DNA from 3 places in the Sphingomonas sp. 320_CC genome. Region 3 is predicted to be linked to each of the others. Evidence: predicted binding sites of a transcription regulator. Region 3 holds the regulator's gene; each other region holds the start of a gene.
What was found. The regulator LexA, encoded in region 3, represses DNA repair genes until DNA is damaged. The targets are predictions, from matches to a motif close to GTTCCNCNCTTGTTCT.
Positions count from the first base shown of each region.

Region 1 (3,281 bases), on a different contig from region 3:
CGGGGCAGGGGCCGCGCTCGATCGCGAGCTGCATCGAGGCTTCGTTCGCCTGGCTGCTGATGTGCTTGAACATGCGCAAGTTCCACGACTTCGCCATCGCGCCCTCGAACGGGATGCCGCGTGCCTGGAGGAAGCTGTGGAAGCCCATCACGCCGAGCCCGACCGAGCGTTCGCGGCCCGCGGAGTAGGCGGCGCGTTCCATGCCGGGTTCGTGACGGTCGATGTAATCCTGCAGCACGTTGTCGAGGAAGCGCATGACGTCCTCGATCAGGCCCTTCTCGTCCTTCCACTGATCCCAGGTCTCGAGGTTCAGCGACGACAGGCAGCAGACCGCGGTACGCTCGTTGCCGAGGTGATCCTTGCCGGTCGGCAGCGTGATCTCCGAGCACAGGTTCGAGGTCGAGACCTTGAGGCCCAACTCGCGGTGATGCTTGGGCATCGCCTTGTTCACGTGATCGGCGAAGACGATGTACGGCTCACCGGTCTGGAGACGTGTCTCGACGAGCTTCTGGAACAGCGAGCGCGCGTCGACGGTGGCGCGGATCGCCTGGTCCTTCGGCGAGCGGAGGTGCCATTCCTCGCCGTTGCGGACGGCTTCCATGAAGTCGTCAGTGATCAGCACGCCGTGGTGCAGGTTCAGCGCCTTGCGGTTGAAATCGCCCGAGGGTTTGCGGATTTCGAGGAATTCCTCGATCTCGGGGTGCGAGACGTCGAGATAGACGGCGGCCGAACCGCGGCGCAGCGAACCCTGGCTGATCGCGAGCGTGAGCGAATCCATGACGCGGACGAACGGGATGATGCCGCTGGTCTTGCCGTTGAGGCCGACCGGCTCGCCGATGCCGCGGACGTTGCCCCAATAGGTGCCGATGCCGCCGCCGCGCGAGGCGAGCCAGACATTCTCGTTCCAGGTATCGACGATGCCGCCGAGGCTGTCGGGGACCGAGTTGAGATAGCACGAGATCGGCAGGCCGCGACCGGTGCCGCCGTTCGACAGAACGGGGGTGGCGGGCATGAACCAGAGCTTCGAGATCGCGTCGTACAGCCGCTGCGCATGGCCGGCGTCGTCGGCATAGGCCGACGCGACGCGGACGAACAGGTCCTGGTAGCTCTCGCCCGGAAGCAGGTAGCGATCCTTCAGCGTGTCCTTGCCGAATTCGGTCAGCAGCGCGTCGCGGCTGTGATCGACCTCGACCGGGTAGATCTGCGCGCGCACGGAATGGCTGTCCTGTGCCTGGCGCGGGGCCTTGGGAGCCTCTGCTGCGGGCGTGGCGGTGGTCTGTTCGATCGTGTCTGTGGTCATGTCGCTATCCCGGCTGCTGTCTCTGAAATCCATCGAAACCGCTCCTAGTGTTCTGTATTCGTTCGAATCGGTCGCCTGTCGCCATGCTACCATCGGACGGCCCCTAACGGGAGAACAAAAAGTGACCATCGCGGCGGTGGAAGGCGCGCTTACGGTCATATCGCATATGGCTATGCGAGGGTTGTTCTACCAGCGATTGGGTCCGCCCCCGAACGCAACCCCAAGAGATTGTGCCAAAGAGCGAAGAGACGCAAGGGGGTGCGGGGGTGGTCGAGGGCTCGGTTCGTCGCGTTCGTCGCGGGGTTGGGCGAGCGGGATATTCGCGACGCGTGGACTTCTGCGGGGTTCACGATGCGCAAGGGGGCGAAGCGGGAACGAAAAATTATTTAAGCGCGGAAGATGGCAAATGTTGCTTCGAGGGGTGTGAGAGTAGGGGCACTGGATGTGGGGTGCCCCCTTCTAGTTCCCCCGCGAAGGCGGGGGCCCAGGAGCCACGAACGTCGTCCTACTTGATTCCTGGACCCCCGCCTTCGCGGGGGAACGGAATGGGGCGTTCTTCCTCTTCCAAAACGAGAGCATCGCCCCGCCAGGACCTCACCATGCCGCGAAAACCCCACCACCCCGGCGGAGGCCGGGGCCCAGTTGGGGGACGTTGCCAACTGAGCGCGTCGCGTCGTTACTGCGACCTTTCCACTTGGGCCCCGGCTTCCGCCGAGGTGGCGGCGGTTGGTTGGCGTGTCCTGTCCGCCTTACCCCTCGATCATCGTCCGGATCTGCGTCGCCAGCGCTTCCATCGCAAACGGCTTGGTGATCATCGACATCCCCGGCTCCAGGAAGCCCGACGCCAGCGCGGCATTCTCCGCATAGCCCGTCATGAACAGTACGCGGAGCCCCGGACGCAGCGCACGACCCGCATCGGCGACCTGGCGACCGTTCAGGCCGGGCAGGCCGATGTCGGTGACGAGCAAGTCGACGCGCTCCATCGTCCGCAGCTTGTCGAGTCCCGCCGGGCCATCATGCGCCTCGACCGCCCGGTAACCGAGCTCGCCCAATACCTCGACGATCAGCGCGCGAACGACTGAGTCGTCCTCGACCACCAGCACGATCTCGCCGGCATCGGTGACATGCTCCTGGGTCAGGCCGGGCAGCGCCTCGTCCTGCCCCGCTTCGCCGTAGTGACGAGGCAAATACAGCTTGATCGTCGTGCCCTGGCCGAGCTCGCTATAGATCCGCGCATAGCCCTCCGACTGGCGCGCGAAGCCGTAGATCATCGACAGGCCGAGCCCGGTCCCCTGGCCGATCGGCTTGGTCGTGAAGAACGGCTCGAACGCCTTGGCGATGGTGGCGGCGGACATGCCGGTGCCGGTGTCGGATACGCAGATGCAGACGTAATGGCCGGGCCGGACGTCGCGCTGGCTGGCGGTGAAATGGTCATCGAGGTGCGCGTTGCAGGTCTCGATCGTCAGCTTGCCACCATGCGGCATCGCGTCGCGCGCGTTGATGACGAGGTTTAGCAGCGAGTTCTCGAGCTGGTTGGGATCGCACAATGTCGTCCACAGGCCGGCGCCAAGCACCAACTCGAGTTCGATCTGCTCACCCGTGGTGCGGCGGAGCAGGTCTTCGAGCGAGGCGACCAGCGGGTTGACCTTGACCGGGCGCGGATCGAGCGGCTGGCGGCGGGAGAACGCCAGCAGGCGGTGGGTGAGCGAGGCGGCGCGGTTGGCGGCGGTGGTCGCGCCGGTGATGAAGCGATCGAGCTCGCCGACACGCCCCTGCGCAACGCGGCGCTGGACGATCTCCAGGCTGCCGGTGATGCCTTGCAACAGATTGTTGAAATCGTGCGCGATGCCACCGGTGAGCTGGCCGACCGCCTCCATCTTCTGCGCCTGGCGGAGTGCCTCCTGCGCCTCGACCAGCTCCTGCGTACGATCGCGAACGCGCTGTTCGAGGTCGGCGTTGAGCGACTGCAGGTCGCGTTCGA
Region 1 is NZ_JCAWAE010000001.1:492,875-496,155, forward strand. Features, by position in the region: gene AC59GX_RS02240 (ribonucleoside-diphosphate reductase subunit alpha) at 1-1,300, opposite strand, end outside; gene AC59GX_RS02245 (hybrid sensor histidine kinase/response regulator) at 2,050-3,281, opposite strand, start outside.
Region 1: AC59GX_RS02240 (ribonucleoside-diphosphate reductase subunit alpha) is a predicted target of LexA. The motif match lies at 1,412-1,427, and genes of this name have one in related genera.

Region 2 (3,281 bases), on a different contig from region 3:
GCCCCGGTATTATGAGAATGAAAAAGCCGATGACCACTAGCCACGGCAACGCAAGCGCAGCCGATGCTAGCGCAGTGACGCCAAGAAGGGTGCGTAACCCTCTCTTCTCTACCTTACCCATTGCACGCAGTCGTAACTAAAAACCGCTAATTTGCGGTTGCCGACGCGCGGGCTGTGGCCCTCGCAATGACATCTGCCACCGTCGGGTTTGAACATGTCTGTTGTCGCAAAAGCCGAAACATACGCGACGTCCGAAATTCAGCACTTTCGCGACGCAGCCTCTTCCCGCTTCTTCGTCATCCTCCAGTCGTTTGGAGAAAATTGATAAGGGAAAAATTGCAGAAATGGCGTATCTTAGCCATAATGCTTTAATCAATTATACATAGAACTTTAATATCCATTAGCACTCTCCGCAGTACATTTGTTCATATCGAACATCATAGATCAATTTATCTATCTATCTCTTCCGAATAGATAACCTTCCTCATTGGATGGCGTTAAGCCAGAATTAGCTCTAGATTCTTCGTTTCTATCTTTCGTCAAATTCCTGATTTTTCTAATTATATCGGGAGTTACAATGGCAACGCTTCCAACTATACGTAGCAGTTTTTTCCATTTAATCGTCATGAATGTTCTCTTTTTCCACAATTATGTCTGACGCTGCAATATGTCGATGTCTGCGGGCAAGCATAAGGTTTTTTGGTCGGAAGGAGCCCAAGACACCAACTAGACCGGTGGTAAGGCCACCGAAGCCTAGTGCTTCGACATACTTGCCCGCCCAAGCGAGCACCGCAGCGACCGTTGCAAGGTAGCAGATCGCGCTGATTAGAACGCAAAACGCGGTTAGGGTCTGGCGATCACTCACGGCGACCCTCCGGTCCGCATCATGTGACTTACTTCTATGCCAGCATCCATAGTGACGATGGTCGGCCAGCGGGCCGTTGCGCCTGCCCAGCTCACGGCCGTGTTTCTCTAGCGCGATCATCTGCCAGCAGCTCAGCTTCCATACGGTCAAGCGCAGCCTCAATTCGCTTGGCGGTCCGTGTTCGGAGCTGCCGGCCATCGCGAAGCTCGAGTACGAGGTTAGGGTCGCCGACCGCCTCACGCCCAAAGCGGGTCGGTGCCATACGGCGACCTCTCAAATAGCGGTCAATACGTAGCAACAACAGCATAGGAAAACCTCCAGCGATTCTGTTCTCCCTATGTTCTCGTTCAATTTCCTACTTGTCCAGATAGATTCTTACGCTATTCCTACAATCGTCATGCTCGATCCTACCGCCATCCGCGCGAATCTAGACCGGCTTCGGAAGGAGCGTGGGTACTCTTACGCCGCTCTCTCACGCGCAATCGGACGCAATGCTGCTTATATCCAGCAGTTCGTCGTCCGGGGATCGCCCGTGCGCTTAGAAGATAAAGACCGACAAATAATCGCAACCATGCTTGGTTGCGACGAACGCGATCTTGGCGGATCTGGTAATGGGACTGCGGGCGATCTCGACCTTGTTCATGTTCGTCGCCTGGCCGTAGAAGCCTCTGCGGGTTCGGGCTTGTTGGTCGACCAAGAGACCTCGATCGGGCATTTTACCTTCTCGCGGCGCTGGTTGCGCCAACTTACAAGCGCGACGTCGAGCGATCTATCGATCATCCGCGTCAGGGGTGATTCGATGGCACCGACGCTCGCCGATGGCGACAACGCGCTAGTGGACGAGTTGCAGCGGGACCCACGCCGCGACGACGGCGTCTACGTACTCCGCCGCGACGACGCGCTAATGATAAAGCGGCTTACAATGATGCCAAGCTCAGGGTTGCTTACGATTTCGTCGGATAACCCTGCTTACCCGAGTTGGCGTGACTGCCCTCTCAGTTCTCTCGACGTCATCGGACGTGCGGTAGGGAAGGCAGGTCGGGTGCGCTGATGTATTCCCTACAATGTAAGATCGACACCAATTTTGTAGGAATACTGTAGGATATTGTTCCCTATCTGTTCTTTGGTCAGGCTGGCGGGACGCAGTTCATGCGCTCTCGTTTGATCAGACACATTGAACAAGGAATAAGTCATGCGTGAATTAACGAGTCTCGAACTTGCCCTCGTTGCTGGCGGCGCATCGGGAAACACGATTGAGGTAATTGGCAATCCAGATCCGTACTACCCTGATTTTGGCGAAGGCGGCGGCGGCGGCGGCGGCGGCGGCGGCAGCGGTGGTGACACCGGCGGCGGCAGTGGGGGTGATAGCTCCTCATCGGAAATGAATCGTACTTGCGGTGGCGTACTCTCCACCGACAACCTCTTTACTGCACAGTACGAGGGCGGGCAGCGAACGGCTGGCTACGTGCCTAACGCCGGCCAGAGCGGTGTGACAATTGCGACTGGAGTGGATCTTGGGCAGCGCACGTTGAGTGACGTTCGCAATGCAATTGACAAGACATACAGCCATTATCCTGTGAACAACGCCTACCCCAACTTTGAGCGTGCTCGAAGTGCCAACTATCAGACCGTTAATACTCTGCAGCCCTATATGGGCCTCAAGGGGCAAGCCGCGAAAGATATGCTGAGTGCACGACCTCTAAACGTCCCGGTCGGCTTTGCTAACGCTCTGGATATGGGCGTCCGTGAAATCATGCAAGAAGCGGTGGTTGCGAACTTCGACCGGGACTCCGGTCATCAATTTGCTAACCTACCACTTAATATTCAGGTTGCCGTATTTGATGTTGCTCATCAGTACGGAACCAACCTTGCGAGCGCAACGCCAGATTTCTGGGGTCAGATTACGCGTGGTGACTGGAATGCGGCCTATAACAATCTGATGAACTTTGGCGACGACTATTCCACCAGGCGTCGCGCTGAGGCGGCACTGCTTAAAGAGGCAATCGACGCCGGCGTTTCCGGCCTGCCGAACTGTTAACGTAGTGACGTGATCCAACGGCGGACAGAGGGGCATATCAAAAGTTAAGCGCCTCTGTCTGTTGGCGAAAAGGGAAGTGGGCATGTTTGATTAAAATACTAATCAGCATCGACGTCAACATAATCTGAGACATACGTCTCGAAGCGCATTGTATTATTAATTCAAATTGGCGTTATTTTCAAAGTAAAACTTCGAAGAACTGATGCGCTAGGCATAATATAATGGGCAAACTGACTTTTATACCACAATCTCAAAATAATGATTGCGCCCTGGCATGTATAAAGATGATTGCGGGGTATTATGGAATTATTCCAGATATAGGAATAAATAAAGGCCGTATTCTGATGAAAGCACACGGCCTTACGTTAATGGATATTG
Region 2 is NZ_JCAWAE010000006.1:31,849-35,129, forward strand. Features, by position in the region: gene AC59GX_RS19480 (hypothetical protein) at 1-37, opposite strand, end outside; gene AC59GX_RS19485 (S24 family peptidase) at 1,263-1,916, shown strand; gene AC59GX_RS19490 (pesticin C-terminus-like muramidase) at 2,058-2,903, shown strand; gene AC59GX_RS19495 (cysteine peptidase family C39 domain-containing protein) at 3,125-3,281, shown strand, end outside.
Region 2: AC59GX_RS19485 (S24 family peptidase) is a predicted target of LexA. The motif match lies at 1,194-1,209, and genes of this name have one in related genera.

Region 3 (3,281 bases):
AAACTCACCCCCTCCCGCCGGACCTTCTACCGGACGAGACCGTTCCAAACCTGAATCTCAGAACCGCACCCGCCAAATGTCTCCCAGCGTGTGAACTTCCTGCACTTCCAGCAGGAAAACCACGTAATATCAGAGCCAAAAGCATGACCCTAGTCCCCGTCGCCGAAGCCCAGTCCCGCCTCTTCGCCATGGCCCCCCGCGTCGGCCACGAGACCGTGACGCTACGCGAAGCCGCCGGCCGCTGGGCCGCCGAGGACATCCTCGCCCGCCGCACGCAACCGGCAGCAGACCTCTCGGCGATGGACGGCTACGCGATCCGCTACGCCGACCTCCCCGGCCCCTGGACCGTCATCGGCGAAAGCGCAGCCGGCCGCCCCTTCGCAGGCCATGTCGCCCCCGGCCAAGCCACCCGCATCTTCACCGGTGCCGCAATGCCCGACGGCGCCGACACCGTCATGGTCCAGGAAGAAGCCCAGCGTGATGGCGAAACCCTGATCCTGGCCGGCGAAGGCCCCCCGACGCTCGGCCGCAACACCCGCCGCAAGGGCCTCGATTTCTCCACCGGCACCCGCCTGATCGCCGCGGGCGATCGCCTCAGCCCCGCGCGCATCGCCGTCGCCGCAACCGGCGGCCACGGCAGCCTCACCGTCAACCGCCGCGTCCGCGTCGCCGTCGCCGCCACCGGCGACGAACTCGTCCCCCCCGGCTCGACCACCGACGGCGTCGCGCTTCCCGAATCGAACGGGATTATGCTCGCCGCGATGCTCGCCGACATGCCCGTCGACATCATCGACCTCGGCATCCTCCCCGACAATCTCGAGATCCTCCGCGAAGCCTTCGCCAGCGTCGAGGCAGACCTGCTAGTCACTACCGGCGGCGCGTCGGTCGGCGACCACGACCTCGTCCGCCCGGCAATCGAAGCCGCCGGCGGCACCATCGACTTCTGGCGGATCGCCCTGCGCCCCGGCAAGCCGATGATGGCCGGCCGGATCGGCGAGATGATGGTACTCGGCCTCCCCGGCAATCCGGTCTCCGCGTTCGTCACCGCGACGTTGTTCGTCAAACCCGTCGTCGCGCACATGGCCGGCGCTAGAGACCCGCTCCCCCAGTCGACCCACGCGCTGCTCGGCGAAGACCTGCCCGCCAACAACGCCCGCACCGACTATCTCCGCGCCGAACTGCGCGACGGGAAAGCCTATGCCTCGACGATACAGGACAGTTCGATGCTGCTGACACTCGCCCGCTCGACCTGCCTCATCGTCCGCCCCGGCAACGCTCCCGTCGCGAGGACCGGCGAATCGGCCGAAATCCTCGTAATCGCGTGATACGGACGCTTGACGGCGTTAGTTATGTTCCATAGAAGTTCCCAGTCTGTTCCGGACGGAGAACCGCCATGCTCACGCGCAAGCAGCACGAACTCGTCTGCTTCATCAACGATCGCCTCAACGAAACCGGCGTCTCGCCGTCGTTCGAGGAGATGAAGGACGCGCTCGACCTCAAATCGAAGTCGGGCGTCCATCGTCTGATCAGCGCGCTCGAGGAGCGCAACTTCATCCGCCGCCTGCCGAACCGCGCGCGCGCGCTCGAAGTGTTGCGCATGCCCGAACGTGCGGAGAAAAAGGCGCCGTCAAAGGCATCGAACGTCAAGGCAGCTCCCGCCGCCGCGACCCCGCAACCGGCCAACGACGTCATCGAGATTCCCCTCCACGGCCGCATCGCTGCCGGCGTCCCGATCGAGGCGTTCGAAGGCAGCACCATGCTAGCCGTCCCCGCCGCGCTGCTCGGCACCGGCGAACACTACGCTCTCGAAGTCTCGGGCGACTCGATGGTCGAAGCGGGCATCCTCGACGGCGACTACGCCCTGATCCGCCGCACCGAAACGGCGAGAGACGGCGAGATCGTCGTTGCGCTGATCGAAGACAGCGAAGCCACCCTCAAATACTTCCGCCGCGAAGGCGCCATGGTCCGCTTAGACCCGGCAAACCGAGCCTACGACCCCCAACGCTACGCCCCCGCCCAGGTCCGCGTCCAAGGCAAACTCTCCGGCATCCTCCGCCGCTACGACTGAGTCGCGGAGACCGACCTGCGTTATCATCGCGCAGGCCGGTCTCTGTTTTAGCTGCTTAGGAAAAGTGCCCGCTCAAGCTGGTGAGCCAAGTCGCTCTCTCCCGCTAGCGACAGCGACCGGTCTGATCGGCAAATTAAGCGATGTACTCGGAGTTGTCCGAGACAGTTCTTCGATATGCCCAAGCAAAGACCGCCAAGCGTCCGGAAGACTCTGTCCCGCTTCGATGCATAAGCGCGACCTCGACTCGAACCCTAAATATCTGTGCCTCCGCGCCTTTGCGCGAACATATCGCCATCTGCCCCCCGCGCAGCCGAAGAATTGGTTCGCGCGGAGACGCGGAGGTGTTGCGTTCGGGGAGGGATGAAGCTGTTCCAATGCCTTCGGTAGTGAGACTGAACAATAGCCAGCCCGATTCATCCATCGTATCAAAATTCTCCGCGGCTCCGCGTCTCCGCGTGAACAAATTCTTCGCACTGCGATCGCAGGTGATGACGGATGATTTTGTTCACGCGAAGGCGCAAAGGCGCGAAGATGTGGTGCTTAGATTGGCGTCTATTTGTCTTCGCAGACCACGGAAAAACCGACGTCGGCTCATCGTTCATGAAGGTGTGAAGGTCTCCCGAATCGCATCACCTTCGCAACTGTGCGCCTTCACGTGAACATTTCTACTTTTGACGGCCTCGGCTGGCACGAAACGCCGGCGCAGTACCGTGAAACCGGTCATAGCGCGGCCTGAACGAATGCGCGGTGCGTTCGAGGAGAGGCGGATCGCGCCAAGGGTGACGATCACCTGCGTTCAGGATGGTCACGACTGTCCCGCTCCCCAAGGTCAGCGCGACGCCCCCCGTACGCCGGAGTACACGACGATCCAGTTTCAACCACCGCGGTACACACCGTCTCGGCAGACCGCGTTCGCTGACGACAATATCGGCGCCCTGACAGGCGGCGATGAACTCAGCAATCGGAACCATATAGGCGCTGCGCGTCGCAAGTATCCGCCACATCTGCCCACGCGCGGCGATATCGGTGACGCACAGATCGCGGCTGCACCGGGCATCGGGTTGGTCCGCGAGCAGGAGCGGCTCGCCGTCCACCCCGCCATTCTCGGCGAGCATGTCGCGCGTATAGTCGCCTGCCCGGTCACGCAGCATTGCCAGCCCCGCCGCGGTTCGTACCGCGACGTGGCGACCGTCTCCCGTCACCAGAACGTCAG
Region 3 is NZ_JCAWAE010000004.1:532,444-535,724, forward strand. Features, by position in the region: gene AC59GX_RS18035 (molybdopterin molybdotransferase MoeA) at 144-1,325, shown strand; gene lexA (transcriptional repressor LexA) at 1,394-2,068, shown strand; gene AC59GX_RS18045 (ComEC/Rec2 family competence protein) at 2,734-3,281, opposite strand, start outside.